Regions from separate parts of the Bacillus sp. WC2503 genome, predicted to be linked through region 1. Evidence: riboswitches for the same ligand, from Rfam matches in the RefSeq annotation. Region 1 holds a riboswitch; each other region holds the start of a gene.
What was found. A riboswitch is a leader RNA that binds a small molecule or an ion and turns the genes downstream of it on or off. The one in region 1 is predicted to bind thiamine pyrophosphate.
Positions count from the first base shown of each region.

Region 2: it holds a riboswitch for thiamine pyrophosphate, as region 1 does, so the genes downstream of both, tenA (thiaminase II) here and thiM (hydroxyethylthiazole kinase) in region 1, are expected to answer to the same signal.
Region 3: it holds a riboswitch for thiamine pyrophosphate, as region 1 does, so the genes downstream of both, thiT (energy-coupled thiamine transporter ThiT) here and thiM (hydroxyethylthiazole kinase) in region 1, are expected to answer to the same signal.

Region 1 covers NZ_JBQYMD010000001.1:5,070,656-5,081,540, reverse strand. Annotated here, with positions in the region: gene ACUN26_RS26190 (anaerobic C4-dicarboxylate transporter family protein) at 1-566, shown strand, start outside; gene ilvA (threonine ammonia-lyase) at 634-1,842, opposite strand; gene thiE (thiamine phosphate synthase) at 1,951-2,610, opposite strand; gene thiM (hydroxyethylthiazole kinase) at 2,624-3,433, opposite strand; TPP riboswitch at 3,506-3,615, opposite strand; partial or broken gene ACUN26_RS26170 (toprim domain-containing protein) at 3,806-4,126, shown strand; gene ACUN26_RS26165 (AAA family ATPase) at 4,603-7,011, shown strand; gene ACUN26_RS26160 (hypothetical protein) at 7,352-8,020, opposite strand; gene ACUN26_RS26155 (TnsA endonuclease N-terminal domain-containing protein) at 8,454-10,885, opposite strand, start outside.
Region 2 covers NZ_JBQYMD010000001.1:93,513-104,397, reverse strand. Annotated here, with positions in the region: gene thiD (bifunctional hydroxymethylpyrimidine kinase/phosphomethylpyrimidine kinase) at 1-803, opposite strand, end outside; gene thiF (thiazole biosynthesis adenylyltransferase ThiF) at 819-1,838, opposite strand; gene thiG (thiazole synthase) at 1,831-2,601, opposite strand; gene thiS (sulfur carrier protein ThiS) at 2,604-2,807, opposite strand; gene thiO (glycine oxidase ThiO) at 2,823-3,932, opposite strand; gene tenI (thiazole tautomerase TenI) at 3,925-4,545, opposite strand; gene ACUN26_RS00555 (ABC transporter substrate-binding protein) at 4,556-5,557, opposite strand; gene ACUN26_RS00550 (ABC transporter permease) at 5,554-6,306, opposite strand; gene ACUN26_RS00545 (ABC transporter ATP-binding protein) at 6,306-7,055, opposite strand; gene tenA (thiaminase II) at 7,024-7,719, opposite strand; TPP riboswitch at 7,803-7,906, opposite strand; TPP riboswitch at 7,967-8,079, opposite strand; gene ACUN26_RS00535 (SH3 domain-containing protein) at 8,354-9,514, shown strand; gene ACUN26_RS00530 (hypothetical protein) at 9,520-9,852, shown strand; gene ACUN26_RS00525 (DUF3965 domain-containing protein) at 10,093-10,885, opposite strand, start outside.
Region 3 covers NZ_JBQYMD010000001.1:4,004,169-4,015,053, reverse strand. Annotated here, with positions in the region: gene ACUN26_RS20700 (DUF4261 domain-containing protein) at 1-212, shown strand, start outside; partial or broken gene ACUN26_RS20695 (immunity protein Imm33 domain-containing protein) at 209-703, shown strand; gene ACUN26_RS20690 (DUF7003 family protein) at 808-1,512, shown strand; gene ACUN26_RS20685 (DUF2199 domain-containing protein) at 1,537-2,046, shown strand; gene ACUN26_RS20680 (diacylglycerol/lipid kinase family protein) at 2,086-2,988, opposite strand; gene hpt (hypoxanthine phosphoribosyltransferase) at 3,218-3,745, opposite strand; gene ACUN26_RS20670 (hypothetical protein) at 3,907-4,122, shown strand; gene ACUN26_RS20665 (hypothetical protein) at 4,307-4,639, shown strand; gene ACUN26_RS20660 (LPXTG cell wall anchor domain-containing protein) at 4,815-5,261, shown strand; gene ACUN26_RS20655 (class D sortase) at 5,351-5,971, shown strand; gene ACUN26_RS20650 (response regulator transcription factor) at 6,011-6,700, shown strand; gene ACUN26_RS20645 (sensor histidine kinase) at 6,697-8,571, shown strand; gene thiT (energy-coupled thiamine transporter ThiT) at 8,794-9,462, opposite strand; TPP riboswitch at 9,549-9,650, opposite strand; gene ACUN26_RS20635 (FeoA family protein) at 9,845-10,072, shown strand; gene feoB (ferrous iron transport protein B) at 10,069-10,885, shown strand, end outside.

The sequences.
Region 1 (10,885 bases):
GATGGATGGTTGACGGGAAGTTAGTTCGTCTTTCCATGCCAAACACAATTGAAATGGTTATGTTAACCATCGCAGCTCTTATTATTATTTTCTGTAAACCAAATGTAGAAAGCATTGTGTCTGGTAACGTCTTTAAAGCTGGAGCAACAGCGGTTGTTGCTATTTTCGGTATCGCTTGGATGGGAGATACTTTCTTTAACGGAAACTTAAATATGATTCAAGGATCAATTCAGCACTTAGTTACAAGTGCACCATGGCTATTTGCTATCGCATTATTCATTCTATCTATTTTACTGTACAGCCAAGCAGCAACAGTTCGTGCCTTAATGCCACTTGGACTATCTCTTGGTATTCCGCCAGCATTACTGATTGCTATGTTCCCTGCAGTAAACGGATACTTCTTCATTCCAAACTACGGAACAATTGTTGCTGCCATTAACTTCGACCGCACTGGTACAACAGGTATCGGTAAATACGTTTTAAATCATAGCTTCATGATTCCCGGCTTAATCGCAACCTTTACTTCTATCGGAATTGGAATGCTCTTAATTTCAATTATGTTTTAAATAAAAAGCACAAACCTATAAATTAAAAGGGTTTGTGCTTTTTTAATTAAACGTTTGTTTAATTTTTTCAATCAATAACTTCTACAACATACCCTTTCTTTTTTAAACCACTCAATATTTCTTCAATATGATTTCTATCTTTCGTTTCTAATGACAAGTGCAATTGCGCATATCCTGGAAATACCTTTGTACCAATCCGTTCTAAATGTATATTTAATACATTCGCTTCAAAATTTGTTACAATCTCGAGCAAATGATGCAAATAGCCTGGCTTATCTTTAATCATTGTCGCGATGTGAATGAAGCGTCCTGCTTCAACCATTCCATGCTCAATAATACGCGAAATAAAGTTTACATCGACATTTCCACCACTTAGTACGGATACGACCTTTTTTTCTTTTATTGGGACTTTGTGATAAAGCAAAGAAGCTAATGAGCTCGCACCAGACCCTTCAACCAACAATTTGTTCCGTTCAAGAAGCATTAACATCGTTCGTGCAATTTCCATTTCATCTACACAAAACACATCATCCACATAACGTTGTACAAGTTCAAAAGTCAAATCACCTGGCCTTTTAACCGCGATTCCATCCGCCATAGTTGGCGTCGACTCTACTGTTATTACCTTCTTTTCCTCAAGTGACTGTTTCATTCCCGGACAAGCAAGTGTCTGCACCCCATATATTTTCACTGATGGCTTTTGTTCTTTAATTGCCATCGCAACTCCTGCAATTAATCCTCCACCTCCAATAGGACAAATAACAGCCTCTACCTCTTCCAGCTGTTGTAATATTTCCAGACCGACTGTACCTTGACCAGCAATTACTGCTTCATCATCAAATGGATGTACAAATTTCGCTCCTGTCTTCTCTTTTAAATCTAGTGCATAAGCTAATGCATCATCAAATACATCACCTTGTAATTCTACATGTGCACCGTACTTTTTTGTCGCAAGTACCTTACTTAACGGAGCACCTTTTGGCATCACAATCGTACAAGGAATACTAAGCATATTACTAGAATAAGCGACTCCTTGCGCATGATTTCCAGCAGATGCCGCAACAACACCATTTTCTAAATCACCTTTCTCAAGAGAAACCATTTTATTATAAGAACCACGTACTTTAAAAGAGCCTGTCTTTTGTAAATTCTCCAGCTTTAAATACACTTCATTCTGTGATAACTCACTAAATGTACTTGAATAATCTAATGGGGTCATATGTACAATGCCCTTCATTTTCTCATAAGCAGCTATAATATCCTGAAATACAATCATGCCTTCGCCTCCGAAACAATATATGTTTATACATACTAGTTTAGGCGGCATATTTTGTTTTATACGACAAAAGACCACGTAGTATTTTCATACTACATGGTCTTTTATCTACAAACACTTATTTACTTCCCCAGCTAATCGCTTCGTACTTTCATACGCAGAATCCGCTAGACTAATTGCAGAAATAACTGAAACACCATCCGCACCCGCTTCTATAACGGCAGCAGTATTTTCAATTGTAATCCCACCGATACCAACAATCGGCACTGTAATTCCTTGTTCTCTAAAATGAGCTAAACCTTTCGTTCCTTGAACAGCTTTCGTATCTTTTTTCGTACTCGTTGGGAAAATAGGGCCAACTCCTAAATAATCAGCTCCGTTTTCAATCGCCCATTTTGCTTCTTCAATTGTATGTGTAGATACACCGATAATTTTATCTCCCATCTTTTCACGAACAGATGCAATCCCTTCATCATCTTGTCCTACATGAACACCATCTGCATCTAATTCAACGGCCAATTCTACATCATCATTTACAATGAAAGGAACACCATATTCCTTGCAAAGCGCCTGCAATTTCTTTGCAAAACGCACTCTATCCTCTCCAGTTAAAGTCCCTTCTCCCTTTTCACGAAATTGAAAAAGTGTCACTCCACCGTCTAACGCTTCTTTCAATATAGCTAACGGATCCTTCATGCAATTATTGCTTCCCATAATAAAATACACTTGTAATAGGTTAGACATTTTCTTGGTTTCAATGCGCATCATGTGTTTCATCCCCTTACTCTAACTCCTCAATCTTCCCATACTTCTCAACATCACCGGAAGTTGTATTCGCTAATTGATTTAAAAATTCAATTTGGAAACTACCAGGCCCTTTTTCTACCGTCTTAGCAGCTGCTAGTTCCGCAGCTACACCATAAAATGTTACTGCTGCTACTGCTGCCTTTACATAATCTTTTTCTACCGCAATAAATGCTCCTATTACAGAAGTTAGTAAACAACCCGTTCCAGTAACCTTTGTTAAAATAGAGTGACCGTTTCGAATAAGAATCGTTCGCTCTCCATCTGTAACGACATCTTCTTTTCCAGTAATGACCGCAACTGTATTCAATTCCTCTGCTGTCTGTTTTGCAATATTTACAACATTGCCATTTCCAGTACCAGCATCTACCCCTTTAATTTCCCATCTCTCATTAATAACGTTAGCTACTTCAGCTGCATTCCCACGAATTATCGCTAGATCTATTTCAGCTGGAATATGTCTCGCAACTTCTGTTCGATACGATGTTGCTCCTGCGCCAACAGGATCAAACAATACTGGTACATCATTCGTATTAGCCGACTTACCAGCAAGTAACATCGCTTCTACTTCCTCGGGACGAAGTGTTCCCATATTTAATACTAACGCTCCCGCAATGCTAGCCATTTCTGCTACTTCTTCTTTTGCATACGCCATTACAGGCGATGCCCCTAGTGCTAACAAACCGTTCGCTGTAAAGTTTGTTACAACAACATTTGTAATATTATGAACGAGCGGATTAGATTCCCTCACTAAATCCACTACTTTACTAATTTCTTTCATATTCATCCTTTTCATCTCCTAACTATAATGATGGGAGATACACAAAAAGGCACTTTGCGCGTATGCAAAGTGCCTGAACATGTGCTTTTACACTCTCCCTACGCTGGCATTATCCAACAGGTTCAAATGGTCAATGACGGATTAGTCATACTCTCAGTTTGCATCCACAAACTCCCATGTGTTTCTTATTCATCTACTTCAAAGTCTACTCTTATTCTAGTAAAATAACAAGTTCTTTACTTTTCCGTATAAAGTGAAACTTTAATCAGTGGGAGTTTTGTTCATTCCACTAAAACAGCTCAAACCTCGAGCGAAACTGAATCTCAAGAAAATGTATGCTATATTTAACTTATGGAAATTTGAAAGGATGTTTTTAATATGTCAAAAAGCGTTGTAATCGCTGAAAAACCTTCCGTTGCGCGAGATATTGCTCGTGTACTGAAGTGTGATAAAAAAGGAAACGGTTATCTTGAAGGTAGTAAATATATTGTAACTTGGGCTTTAGGTCATCTCGTTACATTAGCAGATCCAGAAAGCTATGATGTGAAATATAAAAAGTGGAATTTAGAAGACTTACCGATGCTACCGGAGCGTTTGAAATTAACGGTTATTAAACAAACTGGTAAACAGTTTAATGCTGTGAAAAGCCAGCTACTTAGAAAAGATGTAAATGAAATTATTGTCGCTACAGACGCTGGATTATCTCTATAAAACTTTCTTGTACATAAATCTTAAAACATGTTACACCTTTGATTTAACAACAATATCTAGAGTTTATTAAATTGCACATAAATAAAAAGTATACATAGTTCACTTTTTATTTAGAAATTACTATCTGTGATTTACAAAATAATATCCAAATATAAGTTGTGAGTTTAAAATAAATATCAGGTGGTTGTAAGAAAGACGCAAAATTTCGAATGAACTTGCTGCGTTTACAAAAAAAGATGTGATATGTTATCCCCTCAATCAAAGAATTCTAAATAAGTTTTAATCAGCCCTCTTATAAAATAGAAGTTCATTCAAAAAGAAGCAAATTTAATTTTATAATTTATATATTATGTTTCCAACTTTGCGGAATTAGTATAGTAATTTACTTTAATTGATAGATTTTATAATTATCGTGATTTAAAAATATAGTAATATATATTCATATCACATTATAGGAGGGATCTATGAAGATGAATTTTTCAGCTATTGAAATTAAAGGAGCTTGCTTTAAAGAAAATAGTGAATTTGCTTTTTTTGATAAAGTTAATCAAAAATCTTCAATTATCTATGGAAAAAATGGAAGTGGTAAATCCAGTTTATCTAAAGCTTTTTATGAGAAAAGAGTTACGTTAATGGACCCCTTACACAAGGGGAATTACGAAACTCTAATATTCAAGGAATTGGGTGAGGATAACGAAACTAGGAATGTAATTTCAGAAGAAACTCTTAAGGAAGTACCTATTTTTGTCTACAATGAAGACTTTATTTTGAATAATGTTCATTTTAAAGAAGAAGGCTTAGATACAATTGTTATGTTAGGCGCTCAACAAGATATCTCAGAAAAAATAACAAAAACAGAATTAGAAATATCAGAACGCCAAAAAGAATTATCTGATTTAAGAGATCGTGAAAGAGTTTATTTAGATAGAAGTTCTACAGATGCACCAGACTATTATTTAGGAAAAATTATAGAAAAACTTCGAAGAAAATGGGCTGAACGACAAAGAAAAATTCTTGGTAATAAAACAAACTCACCCGTAAGTGAGCAAGGTGTACATAGTTTAATGCACATTCAAGAACGTGAAGAGGATCTTGAATGTTTAGAAGAGAGATACACAACTAAATATAATATTTATGAAACTTCTAAACAAGCAAGTCTACTTCCAGTCCCTCAAAATATACATAATATTTCAAAGGACATTGAAATAATCAGGCGTCATTTATCGCTTGAAATCCCTATACCTGATTTAACAGAGCGTGAAAAGAAAATTTTAAATATTATTGAAGAAAATAATAATAACTTCTTAAACCAATCTACGGAAATTCTATCTTTAGAAGAAAAAACTCATTGTCCAGTATGCTATCAAGATTTAAGTAATGAATATAAACAATCAGTTTTAAAGTCACTGTCTCTGATATTAGAAACTGAAGATGCCAAACTCCATATAAGAGATTTGGAAAAACTTAATATAAATTACATTCAATTTGATTTTTCAGCTTATGATAATTTTGACAATAAAGATAAAATTTATAAACTTAAAGAACTGTATACAGAATATAATCGTCAAGTTGAATTAATTAATGACAGTATATCTGCAAAAAAAATAAATGTTTATATACCTATACATCTTGAATTTGAAATTTTAAAAGTACATAGATTAATTAATGAGACTTTAGATGAATTTAAACATCAAATTGAAGAATTTAATTTACAAATTTCAAAAATTGAGGCTATTAAGCAAGAATTAATTGAGATAAATCAACAGATAGCTTTAAAAGAAAATAAAGAAGACTATAATAATTATTTAGATAAAAGACAAAATTATAAAAAACTCTGCTTCAATATAAAACAAGGAACAAATGCATTAGAAAAAGTAGAGAGTTATTTAACTAGTTTGAAGGCACAAATAGCAAACACAGAAATTGCTTGTGATACAATAAATAAATTTTTAAGTTTCATTTTTTATGCTAAAGACAGATTAACACTACATGCAGATAATAATCGATACATCATAAAATCCCGTGGGGAGCAAATTCAATTAAAATCTCTATCTATTGGAGAAAGGAATGCAGTAGCTTTAAGCTATTATTTCTCACTAATGTTCCAAAATAAATCTGAAGAAGATAAATTTTCTTCTCCTTGTATATTAGTACTAGATGATCCAATTTCTAGTTTTGATTTTGAGAATAAGATAGGCATATATTCGTTTTTAAGATTTATCTTAAATCAAATTCACAGTGGTAACGCTGAAAGTAAGGCTATATTCTTCACCCATGATTTAGAAGTATTCTATAATGTAGAGAAAATCTACAACGACATCGGAATAAAAGGAAATAAAGAGATTTTAAAATCTAAATTAATGAACCATGCTTTAATTCCTTTTAAAGATGTTAGTAACGATTATAGCTTGTTTTTACAACAAATATATGAATATGCAAGTGGGGTAAATCAAGATACGTATGAAAATTCTATAGGAAATACTATGAGAAAAGTACTTGAAGCATTTGGAACCTTCAATTATAAAATGGGTATTGATAAGTTAACTACAGATTCTAGAATTCTAAATCAACTACCTAAAGAACCAAAATATCAGGAGCATTTTAGTAATAGTATGTATAGATTGGTGTTACATGGTGACAGTCATCTTGAGAACCGTGCACATATTTTTATGGATAAAGATTTTTACCCCTTCATTGATCGAGATGAAAAAGTAAGAACGGCAAAAGATATTCTTATCTTTCTAAAATTACTTAACCCAATCCATTTAGAGACGCATCTAAAGAAAAATAATGATATAGCCCCTGAAATCAAATTGAGTCAAATAAGTTCTTGGGAATCTGAACTTTTTGAAGACGGATTAGTTGTTTCATAAAAAGTAGAAGCCTTAATATAAAATTACTACAAAAACTTTATACTTTATATGTGCCCTAAAGCACACAAGTTAATATGTTGTAGCTTTAAAATAAAGTTTGATTAAAAGTGCCTCGTAAACCCATATTTACGATAAATAAGAAGAATCTATTTTGAAAAAAAGTTTGATCAAAATGGATTCTTCTTCAGCAGATTTAAGTTTGGTTTTTATAAAAAAGTTTGATCATTTTCTACCTATGATTTTCAACAATCGTGCCCGTTTGTTGAACAAGAAAAAGTAGTATTTCTGTTAATCGAAGGTTGTAATCACTTAATTTAATTCATTTAAGGCTCGTGGTGGTCTATATTTTTTTGTACCTTTTTATTAAAGGTAACTTAGCTTCTAATTCTTCGAAAAAATAGTTCTTATTTCCTTTTAGGAATAAATATCTGTGATTATAGGGTTCTTTTTCAAATAGGGAATACCAATCATTATCATTTCTTAATGGTTCCTTATCATACGTTATTGTGATTGATTGAAAATTGTGACCCATTTCTTTTACATTCCATATTCTAGCCATATCTTGTAAGGGAACAGGAATTTTCTCGCCAACCTTGAATTTTCCTTCGTTACCTTTAAGAAAAATATCTTTATATTTCACAATTAAGGGATTTATAAGGCAAGCTTTTCTTAAATCACCTTTCTTTTCGCTTCCCTTGATTGACATTACAATTTTCAGCTTACCATCTACTTCTACAGTATTGTCTAACTGTTGTTCTTTTCCATAATTAAACCCAAGAGTATGAGTTTTTGCTTTGTAACGTTTATTTAGAAAAGGAACTACCTCTTTTATATCCACTTGGCTGTTTATTCCACAATAGCAACACAGTAGTCTTAATATTATTAACTCGGTATTAAGCATTTCGTTATTTCGTTGTAACTCATATATCTGCTCACAAGTAATGTTTTCGTTAGTAAAAAAATGTTCATATTCTCCCCTAAAAATGATTGAAAAGTCTCGCTTATTCATTTCTAACTCTCCCTTTTCTACTAATGTTAAATAATTCTTCACCTTTTTTTATTTTTTAAGAAATATTCAACATGTGGTTTAATTTTTAAAGTAAATGTTTTAAGGGTAAAAAGAAAACCCTTTATTAATTAACAGGGTTTTATCAAACTTTATTTTAAATCAACAAATTTCAAAATAACACACAAAATTTTCACCTTCACAAGGTTAGTTGTAAGAATTCATCCTAATTAATGTTCAGTCTATAACTTAGTCGCATCCCCCTCTTTATTACTAATATATGGAAGGGAAAAGGACTCATTTTGAACAAAGATTGATCAAAATGAGTCCTTTTTATTAACTTATTAAGTTAGCTTTTATAAAATGGTTTGATCAAATTAATATGCATGTTCTTCAAGACATCCTATAAGAACTCCTGTAAAACACATAGTGAACTTTAAAAAATATTATTAGATTCTCCATTCATTACTTCGCTACCTTTAATAATTTTATATTCCATTCTACTTGCAGCCGCAGTTTCTCTAGCTGCACGTTCTTTAGCTAAAACTACAGGATCTTCAATTTTATTATCACCTTTAACTTCAACTATTACATAATCTCCATTAGTCTTTTCAACTAAAAAGTCGGGGTAATAATTTCTTACAATATTTGAGTCTGGATCAATATACTGAATATAAAAATCCGTCTGGCCATGAGTCAGCATACCAGTGAAATAGATTTTTTTTATATCTTGCAGATTGACAACATCTTCGAAAAATCTTTTCTCAGGTTTTGAATCAAAACAATACGTGTCTAAATGAAAGCTTTTTTCTTTAAAGGCTGTATATTCACTTTGTGATAACTCTGCAACTAGCTCTGGCTTTGCAGTTACCTGATAGTAACCCTCTCTTGGTTCCTTAACTAAATCGATTTGATATTCTTCTTTACTTTCGTAAGGTTTTAATTCATAAAGGAACTCAAAAAGTTTAGGAATAATATGATCATACAATACGTCATTATAATCACTTACTAATTCTACGAGTTGCTCGATACCAGGTAATGAATTCAATAAAAGATCTTCTATTTCAATACAGGATTTATTGAGGTATTTAGCAATTTCAGCCACTAATGTGTATTGACTAAATTGTCTTTTGTCTCTTTCATCTTTTAAATCTTCACTGATTTTCCGATTACCTTTTAACCCATCCTGACTAATTCGTTTTAATTGGTACTTTGTTAAATCAATTTTACCTAGTTCAAAATTAATTACACCTGTAATAGTTTTATCTCTTAATGAATGTAATTTTTGTGTCCTATTTAATGTAACTTTAACAGGAGGTGGAACTAATCTAATTTTATATTTTTCTTTATTAGTTTCTACTTTGTTTAAATCTTCGATATTTAAACGGAAATTTTTATTTAACTCATCATCTAAAATCTCTAAGTTCTCCTCTGATAAATAAACTTGTCCTGTTTCTTGCACTGGTCCAATTGCTCGTAAACATCTCATTGTAGCTTGTAGTACAAATACCTTTGATTTAGGTTTTCGATATAATGCTACACCGAATAATGAACGACAATTCCACCCCTCGCGTCCTTTATTTACTAATAGGATGAATTGCTTGTTAGATCCAGGCGAATCTAACTTATTAAATTCTCGAATGTCATCATTTGAGGTGATTTTATCATCACCAACATTCACCAAAATTTTATCAATTGGAATACCTAAATCATTTAAGGTCTCTTCTAATTCTGGACGTAATTCATTTTGTAACTCTTCTACGGTACTAGCAAAAATTGCGAGTTTAGGTAACATTCCTTCGTACCTTTGATTATTGTACTTCTCCCAGAAATCTTTTACTGCAATTCGTAGAAATTCCTTTGATTTCGGATTTGTATAACCCTCAATATGAACCTTTTTCAAATACGCTTTATTTATAGCTTCTTGTAAACCATAAGAATAGACTACTTCAGGAAAAACTTCTTTACCCGAATATGGTGTACCAGTGAAATTGTAGCACCCGATCACAGATGTACCAGATTTTTCAAGAGAAGATGCTAACTCGTTAATCGTTAATCGTAGACTAGTTTTAGCTGCTTTCAGCCCCATATCCCTTGCTAGAGCATCACCAAAAGCATGATGTGCTTCGTCAATAAATACACCTAAATTACCTAAGCGAGTTAATTTAGAAAATCTTTGATTGCCCAGTAATTCGCCTTCCTCTAAAGGCTCGTCAAAACCATATAAATCGCCTAGTTGATCATAGGCGGAGCCTGTTGATGAGGCGGAATTAAAAAATGTTTCGATCTTTGATTTTTCCTTATGTTGACGTTTTAAAATAATCTTTTGCGTATTTGAAATAATAATATTATATTTTGAACGATCAATCGTATTTAATGTTGTACCAGTATCCTCTAAAAAATGGATCTTTAAATTGCTATCTAGCCAGGCTAAATACTCAGGCGGAATTACTTTTGATTTATCGAATGTTTGAATTTCACGTAGAGATTCTAAAACGGTTTTGTCTGGTGCAAATACAATCGCATTATGACAAAAGCGCTTATCCTTTGGAAACTTATTAGCTAATAAAAATTCGTAGAAAATACAAGTAGCCATTAAGATTGTTTTACCCGTGCCCATCGTTAACGCAAAAATATAGTTAGCATAAGTTAATTCAAACTTTTTCATTCGAGTAAATACACTTTTATACTGATCTACTTCTAGCGCAAGCCAAGACATTTGTTCATTCTTATCCAGACCCATATCATCGCGCTTTTCAAAACCGTTTTTTCTTTCATACCAATCAGTAAATATGTCATGAATTTTCTTGTTGTCTTGATATTCCTTTAAGAAAATATAGATTTCTAACGCTTCAAATTGTGGTTGAC
Region 2 (10,885 bases), 5.0 Mb from region 1:
GCTTTATTCAATTTATACGCAAAATGATTCGTTGGTCCATGACCACTACCAATATTCAATGGCTCTTCAATTGCTATACTAATAAATCGTTTTGCCTCTTGAACTGCTTCGTCCATTGAGTATCCTTTCGCAAGTCCAGCTGTAACTGCTGAAGCAAATGTACAGCCACTTCCGTGCGTTTGTTTCGAAGGAATTCGTTCACTTCTAAATTCAATAAACTCTTCTCCATCAAAGAGTAAATCAATTACTTCATTACCTTGATATTCCGCATGTCCGCCCTTCATAAGCACATATTTAGCACCTAATTCGTGCAATACTTTCGCAGCTTTCTTACTATCTTCTATATTATGAATCTCCATCCCAGTTAACACTTCAGCTTCTGGAACATTCGGTGTAATAACTGTTGCTACTGGTAATAAATATTCCTTTAATGCTTGAACTGCTTCTTGCTGTAATAATGATGCTCCGCCCTTTGCAATCATAACAGGATCTAGCACAATATTATTCCAACCAAATTTCTTAATCTGTTCTGCCACAATTTGAATAATTTCACTACTAAATAACATTCCTAGTTTCACTGCATCTGGTGTTAAATCCGTACCAATTGAATTCAGCTGTTCCGTAATACCTTCTAATGGAACAGGATATACCCCTTGAACGCCAAGCGTATTTTGAGCAGTAATTGCCGTAATTGCCGTCATCCCATACACACCAAGCTCTTGGAATGTTTTTAAATCCGCTTGAATACCAGCACCACCGCCGCTATCAGATCCTGCAATTGTTAAAGCTTTATTCACTTCCATCTCACTCATCCTTTTCTATCCAAAATAGCGATGATAAATCGTCTTTGCTTCGCTTATATCTTTCGTTCCATGTACAAGTACACGGCCATCTTTGAAGGCAACTAACCTCTTTTCTTCAACAGAGAAAGATAGTAAATATGGATTTACATTTAAATCATTCACACGGCCTTCTAGTAGCTGTTTATATTGTTCAAAATCCATTTCTTCTTTATGAGGTGGTCTAATTTGAACTGTATTTCTCCCGCATAAAACTGCTGTTTTCGATGTATTCTCTTTATTTAAATACGGATATAATGCATTCTCTCCGCACGAAGGACAATTATGTTTGCGAAGTTTTTGCACATTCATACATGAATACTCATTCTTCCACATATCAAACGATACAAGTCCATCTCGAAGTGATTTATAATCTTCTACTAACAGTTTAAGAGCTTCTGTTACTTGATGAGAAACGACAAGAGATACAGCAGGTGATATAATACCCGCTGTATCACATGTCGCCCCGCCAAGCGGAATCGATTGTAATAAACATGATAAACATGGTGTTTTACTAGGAAGAATTGTGTAAGAAAGACCGTAACTGCCTACACATGCACCATAAATCCATGGAATAGAATATTTTTGTGCTATATCATTCACAATAAAACGTGTTTCAAAATTATCAGTCGCATCAATCATTACATCAACGTTTGTAACAAGTTCTTCTAGCTCCTCAGCTGTTACATCTTGAACGAGGGCCTCTATTGTTACATCACTATTAATCTCTTCTAAACGCTTTTTAGCCGCTATAGCCTTCGGAAGATTATTTTTCACGTCGCTCTCTGCATACAATTGTTGTCTTTGTAAATTACTCCAATCGACATAATCACGGTCAACAATTGTTATCTTCCCAACACCAGCTCTTACAAACATTTCTGCATTTGCACTACCAAGTGCGCCTGCGCCGATAATAAGCACATGCTTTTCTCTTATCTTTTGCTGTCCTTCTTCCCCAATTGGAGAAAATAGTTCTTGGCGAGAATATCGATTATTCAACTACACTCATTCCTTCTAAAGGACTGCTTGCAGTTGCACAACGTTTACGTGCAATACGCCCCGCTTCAAAGCCTATGCGACCTGCCTCAATACCTAACTTCATTGCGTATGCCATCTTAATAGGATCTTTTGCTCCTGATACAGCCGTATTTAATAACACACCATCTGCTCCTAATTCCATCGCAAACGCTGCATCAGCTGGGCTACCAATACCTGCATCAACGATAACCGGTACTGTCGCTTGTTCAATAATGAAGCTTAAATTTAACGGATTTACAATACCAAGCCCTGAACCGATTGGTGATGCTCCTGGCATAATTGCATGCACACCTAGTTCTTGTAATTTACGTGCTAATACAACATCATCAGATGTGTACGGAAGTACGATAAACCCTTCTTCTAGTAACATTTCAGATGCCTTTAACGTTTCTACTGGATCAGGTAACAACGTTCTATCATCACCAATAACTTCAACTTTGATCATGTCACAAAGCCCTGAAGCTTTTGCTAATTTTGCAATACGAACAGCTTCTTCAGCATTTTTTGCTCCAGCTGTATTTGGTAATAACGTATATTTTTTCACATCAAGCTTCTCTAATAAATTAAGTTGCTTTGCATCAAATATATCCATACGACGTACTGCAAACGTTAAAATTTCAGCTTCAGAAGCGTCAATTGCTTTTTGCTGTACGTCAAAATCAGGGAATTTCCCTGTTCCTAATAAAAGTCTAGACTGAAATGACAATGGTCCAATGTTTAACATAATCAACCGCCTCCTACGAAAGTTACAATCTCAATTTGGTCTCCATCAAAAACAGATGTATCTGTATGATCATCTTTTTGTAAAATATCTTTATTACGCTCTACTACAACAATTCTGTTATCTAACTCTAAATGTGTAAGTAACTCAGCTACTGTTTTTACACTCTCTGGTACTTCAATTTGGTTACCATTAATTTTTAAATTCAAACTTCCATCCCCTTTCTAAACCGTTTTAGAAAGCAATGAATCTAGCAAGTGATTCTCCTGCTTTCCTTCTATTAAATCCGCCATATATTGACCAGAAACAGGGCTTAATAAAATGCCGTTTCGATAATGGCCCGTACAAGCATATAAACCTTTTATTTCTTCATGTTCTCCCATATAAGGAGCTTCGTGATTCGATTGTGGTCTTAATCCTGCCCATGCGCTTTCCCACTCTGCTTCTTTTAAAGCTGGCAATATTGTATAAGCACGCTCTAATATAGAAGTAATGCTTTCCGGTTGTACAGTTTTATTAAACGTATGCGGCTTCATCGTTGCTCCAATTACGTAACGTCCGCCGCGCTTTGGAGCAATATAAAATCTTTCTTGGAAAATAGGTGCCTTTAAAAGTGGTTTTCTACTTCTTACCGCTACTACTTCTCCTTTAACTGGATATGTACCCCATTCGCGGTGAAAATGACCTAGTAACTTCGTGCTCCATGAGCCACCGGCAATCACCACTTTTTCGCATGTGATTATACCTTCGCTCGTAACAATACCAGTCACTTTATTATTTTCAATACGAATATCAAACACTTCTGTCTGTTCATATATATCCGCACCGGAAATTGATGCAGAATGCGCGAATGCTTTCGTAAGCTCTGGTGCAATAACGTGACCATCTTTCGGATAATATACCGCTCCTATAATGGATTCGGATAGAAATGGCTCTTTTTCCCGTAAATGGTCTCCCGTTAGAAAATATGAATCTTCACCTGTTTTCTGTTGCCAATCCATAATGTGAAGAATTCTTTCCTTCTCATCTTCGTTTTGTGCAATACGATATATCCCTTTCTCCTCATATCCAATATCAATACCCGTCTTTTCACGTAAAACTGTTGCAAGTTGTGGAAATATAGCTCGGCTTTCTCTAGCAAGTTCAAATAGCGGGTCATACGCATCCCATTCTGCTTGAACACCAAGCAGGCCAGCAGCTACTTTAGAAGCTTCTGATGCAATTTTTTGCTTCTCTATAATTGCTACTTTATGTCCTCTTTCTGCTAGAAAATGTGCAACTGAGCTACCAATTACACCACCGCCAATAATCGCTACATCATACTTCTCACACATGTTTTTCCGCCCACTTTCTTATTGATTCCTTATAAGATTTCGCTTTGCTATATGGGTTACTACTACTTACAATTCCGGACATAACTGCTATACCGCTTACACCGTTAGTAAGAACATCTACTGTGTTTTCTGGGGTAATTCCTCCAATCGCTGTAATCGGTATAGATAAACAGCTTGCAATGTCTGAAATTTCTTCAAGTCCTCTCGCTGGCACACCTTTTTTACAATCTGTCGGAAATACATGACCATAAACGAGTGAATCCGCTCCATTTTTAAATGCTACTATCGCTTCCTCTAACGAGTGTACTGAATAACCGACATGCAAATAAGAAAACTTTTCTTTCACTAACCTTACATCTGCGCTTCGGTATCCTAGTTGAACACGCGGAATGTTTAATAAAATGGCGATATCAATTCGATCATTTATAACAAGCTTAGATGCTGGAAAGCCTTTTTTCAAAAGACTTTCCACCCCTTTATATAATTCCTTCGTACTTTTCTCACGCTCACGAATATGCAAATAATCAATCTCACTCTCAATTTGCATCGCTACATTCACTAACTCTTCGAATGGCATATGGCCATTTGAGATTACATGGAGCTCATTTTTCATATTCATTCGCCTACTTTAAAATGTTTTCGAATAATTCATCGGCAGGAACAATTTCTTTCGTCATTCCTTTGTCTTTCAACCATTTGTTTTGTTTCTCCCATGACTCTTTTGAATCTGATAAAAATGGCTCATCTTTCGTTTCCATCTTCTCTAATAAAATTTTCATGCTTTCTTTTTCAACTTCTGGTACAAGCGGGAAGTTTTCTTTTTCTTGATGATCTAATAAAATATTTAATGCTTCATCAGGGCTTTTCTTCATAAAGTCATACCCTTTTTTTGCCCCACGTAAAAAGGCTTGCAATGCTTCTTTATCTTTTTTCAACGTTTTATCACCTGTTACGAAAACAAGTTCATGATAATTCGGCACACCATATTCTGCTGGATTAAAGTACGCTGGTTCATGGCCTTCATGACGCATAACAGGTACTTCATGGTTAATGTATGCTCCTGTTACAGCATCCACTTTTTTCGTAATTAACGCTGGTACTAAATCAAAGCCAACATCAACTACTTTCACCGTATCAGGATTACCACCAGCTTCTTTTATCATTGTTTTTAAATATGCTTCACTTAAAGGAGTTCCAGAATATCCTACTGTTTTTCCTTCTAAATCTTTCGGTAATTGAATACCTGCTGATTTCAGCGATACGACATGATTTAACGGTGAACGTACGACAGCTCCAATTGATTTCACTGGAATTTGTTCATTTGCTCTGGCCATAACAACATCTGGCTGATAATACAAACCAACTGTCACTTTCCCTGCTGCAGCTAAAGTTAATGGATCAGTTGGATTAGAAGGGAATTTTATATTTACCTTTATTCCTTCTTCTTTAAAGTAGCCTTTTTCAATTGCTGCATAAATAAAGCTATGTACCGCATTTGGGTACCAATCGAGCATAACCGTTATTTCTTTCTCTTTTTTACTTTTATCTGATGCTGAATTACTCGAACATCCTGCAATCATTGCAACTAATAATGTAAACACAAAGATGCGTTTTAAAAATTTCATGAATGCTTCCTCCAACTAATGAATTTCTTTTCTAATATGGAAATAAGTATGACGAAGAAAATAGCTAATAATGATAACAATACAATGGGTGCAAATACACCAGCTCCATCTAACTGTGTCATCATTCTCTTACTGAAATAACCAAGCCCAGCTTGTGCACCGAGCCATTCACCGATTGCTGCCCCAATTACACTAAGCGGAACTGCAATTTTTAAAGCTGAAAAAAAATAAGGAAGAGCAGACGGTAACTTTAACTTAAGAAAAACATCTTTCTTCGTTGCTCCATATGTAACTAAGAGCTCCTCCCATTCTTTTTTCGTACTACGCAGTCCGTCATACGTATTGACCGCAATAGGGAAAAACGTAATTAAAACTGTAACAACAACCTTACTCCAGAGGGTATATCCAAACCATAAAACGAAAAGCGGAGCAAGCGCTGTAATAGGAATCGTTTGTGAGGCAACTAATAATGGATAAAATGCCCTTTCCATCCATGTACTCGCATTCATTAACATCGCTAGCCCTACACCTAATACGATAGAAATAACAACACCTATTAAAACGACGTATAACGTTGCCGGTAAATGAACCGTAAATAATATGTCTTTTAGTTCCCATATCTTCATTACAATTGCTGACGGTGACGGTAAAATGTACATTTCATCTACAATTCTTGCTCCTATTTCCCACATAACGAGTAAAATGCTAGAAAGTGTAATGGCAGGAACTAATTCTTTCAATCGGTTCATCATACGAGTACCTGCCTTTGTAACATACTAAGAAGCTCATCTTTCAGCGCTAACACATCCGGTTTATATAAATCTTTTCGTGTTCTGTTATGATCAAGCGGCACAATCCGTTCAGTCAAAGTAGTTATCGGCTGCTGTTCCACCACTAAAATTCGATTCGAAAGAAACAACGCTTCTTCCACATCATGAGTGATAAATAAAATTGTTTTTTCCCACTCTTTCCATTGTTCAAACAACCATTCTTGCAAAGATGCCTTCGTTAAAGCGTCCAATGCGCTAAACGGTTCATCTAGCAATAATATCTCTCCGCCTGTTAATAATGTTCGGATAAAAGATACGCGCTGCCTCATACCGCCAGATAAATCTTTCGGGTATTTTCCCTCGTATCCTTGTAAACCAAATTTATGTAACAGTTCCTTTGCCTTTACTTGTGCTTCTTTCTTCTGTACACCCTGACATTCTAGTGGCAAAGCAGCATTCTCAATAATTGTTCTCCACGGCAGGAGCATATCTTTTTGAGGCATATACCCTACAGGATGACTTTTTGTTTCTGTCAGCTCTATCCGTCCAGTACTAACTTCTTCTAAGCCTGTAATAAGGCGAAATAGAGTACTTTTCCCGCAGCCACTTGGCCCAATAATGCTTACAAACTCTTTCTCTTGTATAGAAGTATTTAATTCATCGATGATTGGCTTCTCATCATAATGAAAAGAAACATTATGAAACTGTAGTATGTTCTTGCTCCTCAAATCCCCACATCTCCTTACGATAGGACATATCCCAGAATAAATATTCAAATCGACTGGAATATAAGAAAATCTCCTCTAATCTTTCTAGCTCTCGCTCTGACTTTCCAATTGCCATTTCATCTAATAAATCTATTAACCAAATACAAAGGTTACCGTATTCTTCAGAACTATATCCTTGAATCCACTCACCAAAGAACTCATGATCTCTCGCTCCAGGAATATCATTTAAACGCTTTCCAATTTCCCAATAACTCCACATACATGGAAGAAGTGCTGCTATTAATTCCGCAATTGTGCCATTTTGAGATACAGACATCATGTAATTTGTATAAGCTAAATTTTTAGCAGATGGTTTTGCTGATTCTATCTCCTCTATAGAAATTCCAAGCCTTTTTGCATACTGTTTATGGATCGTCATTTCTCCATTTAATATTCCATCAATTTGTTCAGCAAATTTTCCCATTACTTGTGGATTCGTTGCCTTTACAACACCGATGGCATATAGCTTTGCATAATCTAACAAATATAAATAATCTTGAATAATGTAATACTGAAACTTATCTTTTTCTAACGTGCCATCCCCCATCCCTACTACAAATGGATGATTATGACTCATCTCCCAAACTGGTTGTACAGTTTCTAACAATCTATTACAAAATTTCATTTCTATTTCCCCCTTCAATATATGTATCTAAATAAAAAACCACTTCTATAATCAGAAGTGGTTACAACAAATAAAATTATAGTTTATTCGTTGTTCCACTTCCCTTCGCTAGTATTACCTAGATCAGGTGTTGTAAGGGTTAAGGATTATTCCTCTCTCAGCACGAAAAGCACCCCTAGTGGTTTCAATATAAAATTTTCAAATAAAAAAGCCCCGTTTCTATACGCAAAGAAACGGGGACTCATCATTAGTGTCCGAATTGCTTCCCTACGCTAGCATAATCTAGATCAGGTAATGAAAAGGATCAAAGACTTAAGGTCTTACTCTCAGCTGGCAACACCAGCTCTCCTAGCAAACTATAAAATTATCACTGTCAGTATAACACCCTAATAAGACATCATCAACTGTTTTAATTTTCTCAATTGTCAACGAAATTACAGAGTTATATAATAATTATTATTCTATTTCGTAAAATAAAATACCAATTAATTCCACAAAAAGGAATCATTATCCTGAAAAAATTTATTTTTATATTGATTTCATATTACATTTATGTGAATACACCCACTATATTATATCTTTATACTATAATAAAATTACAACTAACTATACAACTAGAGGAGGTCTCTATTATATGAATATGAAAGCTACAGCTCTAACAGCAACTACTGTCGCAATCGCCTCATTACTTCCTTCTATGGGCGAAACAAATGTACAAAAAGCAAACGCTGAACAATTATCTAATGTCAAAACTGGATATGTCAAAGTCGATCAAGTAGCCTTACATAAAGAAGATAATACAAATAGCACATCCCTTGATACAATTCGCTTTAATACGAAAGTTAACATACTTAAAACAACGAAGGATTGGTATAAAGTATCTGTTAATAATAAAGTAGGCTATGTACAAAAAGATGCTATTCTGCAAAAAAACAAACTTCAATCTACTAATCAATACATCGTCAATGCTAATGCATTGAACGTTCGCTCTGAACCTAATTTAGAATCTTCCATTTTAGATGTATTACCAAATGGTAAGTTCGTGACTATTCAAGGAGAACAAGGCGAATGGTATAAAATTTCACATAACGGTCAAACAGGTTATGTACAAAAAGCATTCGTATCTAATGGTTCGCAGCCCTTAGTAAAAGGAATCACAGTTCAAAATGATACGAAATATACTGTTGCAACACCTAAATTAAATGTACGTAGCAATGCTAGCACAAATGGTACTCTACTTGGTTCTTTACAAAACGGTACACAGATACAAGTAGTAGAAACAGTAGGAACTTGGTATAAAATTCGTTTTGGCACAGGATACGGGTATGTGGCCAAACACTATGTGGTACAAAATCAACAGCAATCACAAGCTCAAACAGCTCAATCTTCAGCTATTCCAGCAGTTTTCAAATTCCCTACTCAAGGAAAAATCAGCTCAACCTTTGATATACGCTGGGAACAAATGCATTATGGAATAGATATTGCAGCACAAGGTAACGTCTCCATTCAAGCTGCCGCTGCAGGTAAAGTTATTAAATCATATTATTCAGCTAGTTATGGCAATGTAGTGTTCATCGCCCATCAAATAAACGGGAAATTATATACAACAGTTTATGCTCATATGAAAGATCGCACTGTACAAGCTGGTGATCAAATACAAACTGGACAATTACTAGGTCATATGGGTAACACAGGTCATTCATACGGACAACACCTCCATTTCGAATTACATAATGGAGAATGGAATTTTGAAAAAACAAATGCAGTAAATCCACTGCCGTATTTAGTTAGGTAAATTGTATGCCACGCAATATACCTCTCTTCATTGAATACTTAGCCTTTTTAGGTTTAATCTGTTGTTTAATAATTTACAATACAAACACTGTATTTTTATCTATTATCATTGCTTTTGTTGCTCTAGAAATTATGATGGAGTCATTTCAAGTGCGACTAAAGCAAAAAGTTGCCCATGTTTATAATGCTATTTTTCTATTAAGTGCCCTTATAACAAATGTTATTAGTAATGGCTTTTATTTATCTACTATAATTCCCGTATTCTTTATGGCTGTTTTATTATTCATAGCTAGATACATTAATGTCCCTAATAATAAAAAACATGAACAAGAAGCTTAGAAAGAGGAGACACTGTGTACCAATCTTTCAAAGATAACACAATGAAATATATATTGAATTTATACGGAAAACTAAATACTTTTTTTGGTATACAAGGAAGTTATACTGCACAACTTCTCCTATATGGAATGCTATTTCTCATCTTAATCACTTTCTCCTTGTTTTACTAACAAAAAAGGATCTCACATAACATTGAGATCCTTTTTAATTTATATTAATTTTTCATATGTAAAATACTGTTTAGCCACAAGCATATTTTTCATAAATAAAACTAAGATTATATTTTTTCTCTAAACCCATTCTTTGTTCATCGTCACACCAATAGAAAAGAATATCATGAATCGTCGCATAACGCTTATTTTTAAGAAATAGTTTAAAGAATGATGGTAAACAATCATGTAATTGTATAAATATATAATTGCGTAGTATTTCCTCTTTATATTCAATGCCCTTACAAATATACAGTAATTCTTCACAATAATATGCATGCTGTGGAACTTGAATCATTTCGAAAAATGGCACGTATGATAATAACTTTCCGATAAAATGGTTATATCGATCCATTATACCTATTGTCATATGTTCCATCATTTCTTTCATCACATATAAATAATCATCTACATGAGTTGTCTTTAGTGGATCTAATCGATCTGAAATTTGAGAAAGTACAGCTCTTTGACAAGCTAAAACTACTTGACTAGGTCCATAATATGATAGAAAATCTGTACACTTACGATACTTTCGCAACAAGTCATGTCTATATAAATCATACACAAAAGTATTACAATACATCGCTAGACTCATCATATCACTATTCAGCTGCTCTTTTGACTGTGCTTTAGCCCTCTTACACATATAGAAGAATGTAAACTCTAATATTTCTTTTTGAGATAATAGATGTTTACAATTTGTTATACATTTCTCATTAAATTTAACTCTATCCCAAATTTCTACATCCCCATCTGTTAATTCCCCGACACGATATTTAATAACTAAATAGTTTAAAGCAACTGCTTGTGTCAAAAGATCCCAT
Region 3 (10,885 bases), 1.1 Mb from region 1:
ACCTACATAATATATTGGAAAAACCTAATTTGAAAGATGGAGATACAATTAGTTTCAAAGAAGATGCTCCAGTGTATCTTTTATCTCATTATATAGATAGTCGTTATGAACAAGAGGATCCATTTTATAATCCGTGTGGGGTATGGAAGTTAGAGAGTGCTTCGCCAAAGAAATCTATATTTCAAAAATTGAGGAGTATGCTAAGAGGATGAAGAAATGCATAAAAGAGCAACTACGCATATGTGAAAAATATGAGGCGGAGTATGTAGAATCACCAGATAACTTTAAGTTAGGGATAGCGCAAAATGTGAAAAGTGGTACCGTTCCAATTAATGGGTTACGAATGCCTGTAGAAAACGGAACGACAGGTTGGTACATTTGGGCTGGTGAAGAAATGGGGACAGAAGAAGATTTCTTTCTTCCTTTACACGTTCAACATATTGATGAATGGGCACCTGAAATAAAGAAGTATTTAGGGTTACCACCTGGTTGGAGATTTTTAATTGATGGAGATTACGAAGATGTGTGGTATGATCCGAATTTACTTAATGAAGAGTTAGAAGAGGATTCAGATGCATGGGAAGAAAATATGCTACAAGAGCATGGATGGTACATGCATAGCATATTAGCAGAAGATATTGATGGTATCCATGCTAATTATCATACGCATGGTCTAAAAGATAACTTTAATCATCAAGATTTATAAAAAATATTAAATATAGATTCTGAAGTTTTTCAAGTAACAGATTGAGAGTTTTTATTACTCAATGAAAGAGGAATTTTTTCAGCTGCATGAGAGCACGGTAAATGTTAGATAATATTAATGAAAAGGTGATAAATGTGCAAAAAGATATTTTAAGGTTATTAGATAGAAAGCAAAGTAAGTATGAATTTCCTATCTTAGATAATGAAAATATGGATATTTCACAAGTGAAATTCTTTCTTTTCTTTAAAGAGAATCAGGATTGGTTAATGGTGTTTCAATTTGTTGGTACAGGTTCATTAGGTGTATTTAATGATATTCAAGTATATGGAGATAGAATTACTCATTCAATGGGTGATGATGGTATTTTGCAATTAAATGATGGCGATTATGAGTTGTTTGATGATGAAGGTGAATTTATACTGGATATTTATAACGGCAGTTTAAAGATTCGTGAGCATCATTTTGAATATCAATTTACAGAAGAAGATTATGCGAATAATGGAATAGAAGTACAAACGACAGAGCAGTATCCAACATACTTCATGCGTATGCTTGCTACTAATGATGAAGCTAAAGAATTATTATGGTGGGATAAAGAAGAAATTTTAGAAGAGTTTGGTTTAGAAGGCGACTGGCAAGTAGCTTATGAAACGGAAGAATGGAAACATGTTGAAGAAGAAAAAGTAAGTGAAAATGAATTCTTCCAATCAGTAGCCGCTGCAATAGAGAAGAAAGATCCAAGTGTTATTGTGAATAAAAATGCTAATACGCATTGGAAAAATTGGGTGGAATTTGATTGTGACTGAAAAGGATAGGAGAAAGAATAACAAATGAAAAGAAGAAGAAAATCTGGAGAAAAAGTACAGATGAATCGTTTTACACTTCCTTTATGCTACGAAAGTGTAGCGCCATATTATTATTACGAGGTGGCGCCTCATGAAAGAGAGGGACGGTTCCATTTAACATCAGATCTTTGTGTAATGGACGATGAACATTACTTTATTAGAGGATGTTTAGAGATTCCTATAATTGATTATCACGAAAATTTCATTTGGACTGTGTGGGCATCACTTAGTAAAGAAAGTTATGATGAAGTATTAGAGAAGTGGGATGAAAGAGGCCGAGAAAATAGTGATCCTTACTTTGGTTGGTTATCTGTAGAAATACCAGTTTATCCAGAAACACTAAATTTAAAAACAAATGTACATATAAGAGAAGTAGGAATGGCGCCGTATGTTGAATTAGAGCCAACCGAGCATCCTTTAGCGATCGAACAAAGAAATGGAATTACTTTGGAGAGAGTTAAAGAAATACAAGAAATGATTCAACAACATAACTAGATTAGAAGAGAAAAAACGAGTGATAGCACTCGTTTTTTCTTATACAACCGCAGGATTATAAATCATCGTAAAGTGCCCTTGCAACAATTCAATATGACACGGTGTATGAAGTGAACTTTCGCCATCTGTATCTACTTCTTTTTCTTCTTCTGTTTCAATATGAATGGATTTCGCCTTTACATGGAAAATATCATTTTCATTTGAGTCTTCAAATAGTTTCTTTCCGATATAATCTTTAAACGCTTGAATGCCTGTTGACTTAACTACGAAAATATCAAGTGTACCGTCATCACATTTTACGTTCGGAATAAAGGAGGGAATACCACCAAGATATTCACCGTTTCCAACCATAACAAGAACAGCTTCATCTTCATATACTTGTCCGTCGTAAGTGATTTTAACTGGGAATGTTTCAGCATTTTTTACAGTTCGAATTGTGCTTAAGTAGTAGCCGATTTTTCCAAGTTTTGCTTTTTCTTCTGCATCGATATTGTTTGATACTTCAGATACGAGACCAATGCCCCAGAAGTTTAAGAAATGTTGTCCATTTGCTTTTGCAACGTCAATTGGTTTTACGTGTTCCTTTGTGATAAGTTTTGCCGCTTCTGAAATGTTTTGCGGAACACCAAGTGTGCGAGAGAAGTCGTTGCAAGTTCCGCCTGGAATAATTGCAAGTGTAGGTCTAGTTTCAAGAGGAGCTAAGCCGTTTGTGCATTCAAATACAGTTCCGTCACCGCCAAAGACGATAATTAAATCTACTTTACTAGCAAACTCCTGACAATATTTTGTTGCATCACCTTGTTTTTTCGTATGAAGGATACGTAAGTCAGGAAAATTCGCCGCAAGAGGTGGTACGATTTTCGCTAAATTTGTATGTAAGTCGCCTTGTCCAGCTTTTGGATTTACGATGAGGAGTACTTTTTCAAATTTTTTCTTTGTCATTTTTATTCTCTCCCTTTGTCTTTTACGAATTGTGATAGAAAATAAACTTCCATCAGTAATTGATGGAAGTTTACCCCGATTAACGGGCAGTAAGACTCCCACCTCAAATTTCGCCGAATACGAGGAAGTCAGGTGGGAGATTAACTGCCCGTAAAAGCCCGATTGGTGAAGGCTAATAATCAGTGGGAGAAAAAAACCACTGATTAAAGTTTCACTTTATTTTATTATATTACTCCGTTACAACTGAAGCGATAAATGGTAAGTTACGATATTTTTCTGCGCAGTCGATACCGTAGCCAACGATAAATTCGTCTGGAATTTGGAAGCCAACATATTCAGCTTTTAAGTCCACTTTACGGCGTTCAGGTTTATCAAGTAACGTACAGAATTTCAATGCTTTTGGTTTGTGCATGAAGAAGTGATCTTTTAAGAAGTGAAGTGTTAAACCAGAATCGATAATGTCTTCTACGACAATTACGTTTTTTCCAGTAATGTTTACATCGATATCTTTTAATAGTTTTACTTTTCCAGTTGTTTCTGTTTGATTTCCGTAGCTAGATGCAGAGATAAAGTCGATTGTTACTTCGTTTTTAATGTGACGAATTAAATCAGCAGCGAATACGAATGAACCTTTTAATACTGCGATTACTACGATTTCTTCTCCTTCAAAGTCACGCTCGATTTGAAGTGCTAGTTCTTTTACTTTTGCTTGTAATTGTTCTTCAGAAATTAAAGTGTCTTTTATTTCAATTTTCATTTGAATCCTCCTACAGTGTAAAACTTGTGAACATTTCGACTGTAAAGGATAGAAAGAAAAAAGTCAAAGAAGACATAAGGTTTTTACAAAAATCCCCACAAAATAATCAGATGATATGATATACTGATTACATTAAGAAAACGCTTCCACAAAGGGTGATTATGATGAAAAAGAAACAGTATACAAGTGTAACATTTATAAAAGCATTGCTGTTAACAATTGTTCTTGGTATGTTGGCTTACATAATTGATGTACCTGCAATTCGCATTTCACTAATTGGAATGACTTTAGTATTAGGCGCAATTTCCCACGGTATGATATCACAGCTCAAAGAAGCTGGACTTGATAATATGAAAAATCATATAGATAAGAATTAAGAAACCCTCACGTATATATAGTGAAGGTTTTTTCGTTTCTTACAAAACTGTAAGGTAGTTGTAAGACAAATCGATAGTTGCATAATAGTATTTTGGATAAACTAGGGGTGTAAGGTAAAAGGCAAGCACATTTTAGGTAAATTAAGTTTTAGGCACTCTATATGTGAAGAAGGAGTAGGAGGGCATGGAGAAACGTTGGACAACCTTTTCTTTTTTAGCGACTAGTAACACCGTAATGCTAGCTGGAGAAATGGATTTTTTGCACTTGTTTGATCGTAAAGACGATCATTCTTCTTCGCAAATTACAATGAAATGGCGTAAATGGAGCGAAAGTTGTAGATTGGAAGAAGAGGCCCCTAACGAAGAGCAAAAGATTATTTTAACAAATCCTATTAAAGCGTGGGTTGTTCAACGTCGTAAGTGTAACGTCAAAAATCACTTCAAGAAAACTGAGCCGAGACAATTAGTTATCGCTCCGGCCCGCTCTACTTCTGAAACACGCGAAAGTAACATGTAAATATTGAGACACGCACTCAAAAAACATCGTATATATTGCGATGTTTTTTATTTTTCTACAATGAAATCTTTAAATGAAATATATTTCATCTGCATCTTATATTTATCTCTCTTGTTTATTCTAGTGATACATCCGATGCGAAGTGATGTAAAACGTATAAGAGGAGAGAGATAAAATGAAAAAGAAACTATTACCGATCTGTGCAATGGCACTTTTAACAGTAGGATATTCTTCAGTAGCAAGTGCGGATACTGGAACAGTAACAAAGGAAGAAGAAGCGCAAGTGCAACAAGATAAAGCTAAAAAAGAAGAAGCAATTAAGGCGCAGCAAAAAAATGAAGAAGAGAAAAAGCAAGCGGCACAAGTCCAAGAGAAAAGTGATATGGCTAAAAAAGAAGCTGCGATAAAAGAGCAACAAAAGAATGAAGTAAGGAAAAAAGAAGAAGCACAAGTGCAACAAAAAAAAGATGCGGCAAAAAAAGAAGTAGCGAAGCCAGTTGTAAAAGGTGAAAAATTACCAAATACAGCATCTAATAATGTAGCAATGATGGGATTAAGCGCATGTCTTGTAGCGGTAGGTACATTATTTGGTTTGAATCGTCGTAATAAAGTTAAGGCGTAAATAAAATATTGTCCTATAAAGAATGGGATAATTTCACATATTAAAAATGGTAGGTTATTCCTACCATTTTTTGCATGGAGGGATGAAACATGAAGTTACTCAATTATATCGGTATCATATTGATGGCCATAGGGCTATTCATGGGATCATATTACGCTGTGGAATGGTATAAAGGAAAAAGCTCTGCGCAAGAATTAACGGCAGAAGAAATAAAGAATCTTAAAAATATACAAGATACTCAACTTGCTCATGAAACACCTGTAACTTCTCAAGTGCCTTCTTCTCAAATAGAACATAAAGAAGGAGAAAAAGTAGCAATGTTAAATATACCGAAAATAAAGAAGAAGTTTTCTATATATTGGGGAGCGAATGATGCAACGCTCAAAAAAGGAGTTGGTATGTTTGTTAGCGATTTAACGACAACGCCATCTGGAGGGGGACATACTGTATTAAGTGGGCACCGGGATACTGTATTTACAGATTTAGGAGAGTTGAAAGAAAAGGATACTCTTACTTTAGAGTATGATAATAAAACTTACACATATGAAATTCAAAAGACGTGGATTACCCATGCGGATGATCGTACTGTTATTATAAAAAAAGAAGAACCACTATTAACACTGACAACTTGTTACCCATTTGATTATATAGGAGATGCACCGGATAGATATATTATCGAGGCGAAGTTAACTGCTAGTTATTCAAAATAAAATTATAGTTTCTGAAGGCGAGAGGGGGATACATAGGTTATGTCAAAAAACATTTTAATTGTTGAAGATGAAGAGATTTTACGTGAAATATTAAAAGATTATTTTTTAAGTGAACAATATGTAGTGTTTGAAGCAAGGGACGGGAAAGAAGCTTTAGTTGTATTTGAAGAAGAAGAGGTTGATTTAGTTATTTTAGATATTATGTTGCCGGAACTCGATGGATGGTCTGTTTGCCGAAGAATTCGGAAGACGTCCGAGGTGCCTATTATTATGTTGACGGCGCGCGTAGATGAAGATGATACGTTACTTGGTTTTGAACTTGGGGCAGATGACTATGTGACGAAGCCGTACAGTCCACCAATTTTATTAGCAAGAGCGAAACGATTATTAGAAAGTAGAAAAGCATCGAAGAAACCTTTAGAGAATGAAGATGATACGTTATCAATTCATGGTATCCACGTTCATTTTCCATCACGTACTGTTACTGTTGATGAGGTAGATGTTAGTTTAACGCATACGGAGTTTGAAATATTGGTGTATTTCATGAAAAACCAAGGAATTGTACTAACAAGGGAACAATTAATTTCAAGAATTTGGGGATATGAATTTGCTGGTGATGATCGAACGGTTAATAGCCATATTCGTAATTTAAGAAATAAATTAGGAGAGAAAGCAAAGTACATTACAACTGTAGTGCGAACTGGATATAAGTTTGAGGGGAATGTATGAGAAAAGGGATTGTACTAAAATTATTTACTCTCACAACAGCATTATGTATGTTGATTTTAGCGACGATTTTTATTGGACAAACGATATTTTTCAAACAATATTATGCAAATCGAAAAGTGGAAGATATTAAAGTGAATTTAAATTCTTTTGAAAAGAACTATTTAAATTATGCAGGAAGTGCAGATGGAATCCAGAAGCTGGAGCAAGAATTTTTAAGAGAAAATAACACGTGGATTACAACATTAGATCAGAATGGAAATTTAAAACATGCGGATGATTTTTATGTGGAGATTACTTTAGAGCGTTGGGCAGAGAAACAATTTGGACAAAAAACAATCACTATTCCTCTGTATAACCTCATGAATATAGATGAGATTGAAAGTAGGATACTACCTAGTTTGGTAGGAAAAAAGGTTTATTTTAGTGGTTTGCTAAGAAATGACAGTTTCATCACATCATATTTACAGTCAGCAGAGGGGAGTTTGAGTTGGGCTAATAAACCACTAAGTAAGAAGTTAGCTGAAAGGGAACTTAAGGCAAGTGAGGAAAAGCCAAAAGTAGCACAAGATTTAATCGATGAGGAAAGAAAAAAAGTTGCTGGGAATTTGAGTGATTTGGAGAAGAAGAGGGTTGCTCAAAATTCCGATTTCAATATAAATGGGACAATTACGAAAGTGCAGCCTTCTGATGGAACAGTTCCCGTAAATCCAATTTATAAAAACAATTTATTTTTGGATAATATAAAAGAATTTCAAACTGATTTATTATTAAAAGAAAGCAATAAAATACGATATACAATAGAGACAATGGATTTTGAAAAGAATGATATAAAGTATAAATTATTAATTAAGCCAATAAAAGAAAAAGATGGATCAGTAGCATATATATATGCGATGGCTTCTTTACAACCAGTAGATGAGGCTGTACAAATGGTACAAGATTATTACATTTACATTATTGCATTTGTAGTCGTTTTGGTTTTTCTAGCTTCGTTTTATTACTCGAAACAAATTGCAAAACCGCTACTAAAAATAAATGATACAACGAAAAAAATAGCGCATTTAGATTTCACAGAAAAAATACCAATTACTTCAAAAGATGAAATTGGTGATTTATCGAAAAATATTAATACGCTATCGAATAAACTCCATTCGCATATTGGACAGCTAGAACAAGATATTGAAAAGGAAAGAAAGCTAGAAAAGACGCGGAAGGAATTCATTTCTGGTGTTTCACATGAATTAAAAACACCGTTAAGTATTATGAAAAGCTGTATTTCTATTTTAAAGGATGGGGTAGCTGAACATAAAAAAGAGTACTATTTTCAAGCGATGGAACGAGAAGTAGATAAAATGGATACGTTAATTTTAGATATGCTTGAGTTAGCTAAATTTGAGTCAGGTACATATAAAATGAAAATGGATTCATTTTATATCGATACAGTAATTGAAGATATATGTGAACACCTTTCTGTAGAAATAGAGAAAAAAGAACTTCGTGTTCATAAAAATATAGGTCCATTTGAAGTAGTCGCAAATCAAGGCCGGATTGAACAAGTCATCGTGAACTTCATTACGAATGCCATACGTTATACACCGAATAAAGAGGATATTATTATTTCTACAATAGATGAGAAAAATCGTATAAAAGTGTGTATTGAAAATAAAGGTACTCATATTGAAGAAGAGCAATTAGATAAAATTTGGGATCGTTTTTATCGCGTGGATGCAGCACGTCATCGTTCACAAGGTGGAACAGGGCTTGGGCTTGCTATTTCAAAGAATATTTTAGAACTGCACGATGCTGAATATGGGGTAAAGAATACAGAAGATGGTGTGTTATTTTACTTCTACTTACTGAAAAAAGCGTAGATCATACATGCTACGCTTTTTTTTAAGTTATTTTCATATTATCTTTACCTAATCTTTATTTTTAAGAGATATAATCTTGTTAGAAAAAGAGGTTATGTAAGGAGTAGATTAGCCATGAATAGCAATTTACTAGGTGTGATGGTATTTATTTTTCTTTGTGCATTTATTGTATTTATTATCGATATTACTCATTGAGAATTTTGATATAAAAAAGGGCGCTAGTTAAGCGCCCTTTTTGTTTGCATTTATTTGATAAGCATTGATGCTTTTGAATAAGCGTGGTGAAGTGATAAATAAAAATATAAGTAAAACTGTACATAGAATAAAAGAACCAAGCATTGTGCTGCCATTTACGATTAATGAATATAGCACAGCTGATTGACCTTTCGGTGCATATTGTCCCCAGAAAATAATACCGGCAATAAAGTGACAGAAGTAACGAGCTAGACTACCGATAAATGTAGCAACGATAATGAATCCAATTACTTTCTTTCCTTGGTTTTGTTTTGATGAAGGTTTATCTTTATGGCTACTTAAGTTTGATTGTTCGTTGCCATTCGCATTAGATGCTAAAAGTGCATTTTGAATTGGACGATAGAATAACCCGGCAAATCCGATAAAAGCAAAGGCAATGAAGTACTCAATGAATGCTTGAACTGGTGTTAAAATGTAGGCATCACCTACGACAATTTGTAACAGTCCCCAAACTAAACCACCTAAGAAAGCTGATTTAAAGCCCCAGCGGTAAGCAATAATAAAAATAGGAATCATAGCGAATGAGATAGAACCGCCTGTTGGAAGTTTAATTGATAATGGTAAAATGTCGATGACCATGGCGAAGGCTGCAAGAATAGCAGATTCGATCATCGCTTGTAAATTAGTGTTACGCATGTTGTCTCCCCCTAAATCCAAGTTGTACAAAAAAGAATAGATATCATAGGAGGATACGAAATACGTAAATAAAAATGAGGTATGTATTTCGGACGTTTGCACAATCCCTGCGTTAGCATTAACTAACAGGTTCGAAGGGTCGGAACGAAGTGTTCCCTCTCAGCGGCATGGCTCCCCCAGTGATAACGAGATTCTTTATTTGCTATTGTTTATTGTAAGCGAAATGGATGAGAATGGCAAACGAATACAGTATGACAATAATTGAAATACAATTGTAGCGAAATGTTAATAAATATGAAGCAAAAGGGTATAGTACAAGAGAAATTGGGTGTGGTATAATTTTTTTGAAAATAATTATCATTCTCTTCTGAGGGGGAAGGTTATGAGCTTAGTAGATATTAAAATTGGAGAGAAAGTGTTAGTAAAAAGTATTCAGTCTTTAGATCAGCTATTAAAGCGTAGACTAGCTGCTTTCGGTCTTGCTGAAGGAAGCGAACTTCGCCTGAAACAGAAAGCGATGTTTAAAGGTCCTTGTACATTGGAGTGTCGTGGACAGTTAATTAGTATTCGTCATTGTGACGCGAAAATGATAAAGGTGGAATTAGCGTGAATAAGGTAGCTTTGCTAGGGAATCCGAATACAGGGAAGACATCATTATTTAATGCACTTACTGGTTCTTATGAATATGTAGGAAACTGGAGCGGTGTAACAGTAGAAAAGAAGGTTGGTAAATTAAAAGATAGACAAGGAACATTAATTGATTTACCAGGTGTTTATGATTTAAATCCAGTTTCACGTGATGAAGGTGTTGTAACAAACTTTCTATTAACAGAAGAATTTAATCATATGTTAAATATCGTAGATTCCTCGCAGTTTGAAAGAAATATGCATTTAACGTTGCAGTTACTTGAATTTGGTAAGCCAGTCTCAATTGGTTTAAACATGGTTGATGTGGCGAAGCAAAGAGGAATTGTAATTGATGTAAAACGATTATCAGAACTATTAGGTGTAACAGTTGTGCCTGTCGTTGCAAGAAGTGGAAAAGGCTGTGAAGAACTGCTTACGACTCTTAAAGAAAATGACAAAAAAGAGAAAAAGCCATTCCTTATTTCATATGGTGTACAAATGGATGAAGGAATTGGAGAAGTAACTGCTCTTTTAGAGACAGTGAATTACGAGCATCCGAGATGGTTAGCACTTCAATTTTTAAGCAATAACGAAGTAGTAGAAAAAGAAATAAAAGCATTACCAATTTATAAGGAACTCATAGCCATTCGATCTCGCTTAGAAGGAAAACTTGATTGTACGTTAGAAGAGCACATTTACAAAACTCGTGAAGCGTATATTGAAAAGTTAAAAACAAATGTTATGAAGCATGAGAAAGAAGGAAAAATTCCTTTTTCAGAAAAAATTGATAGATTAA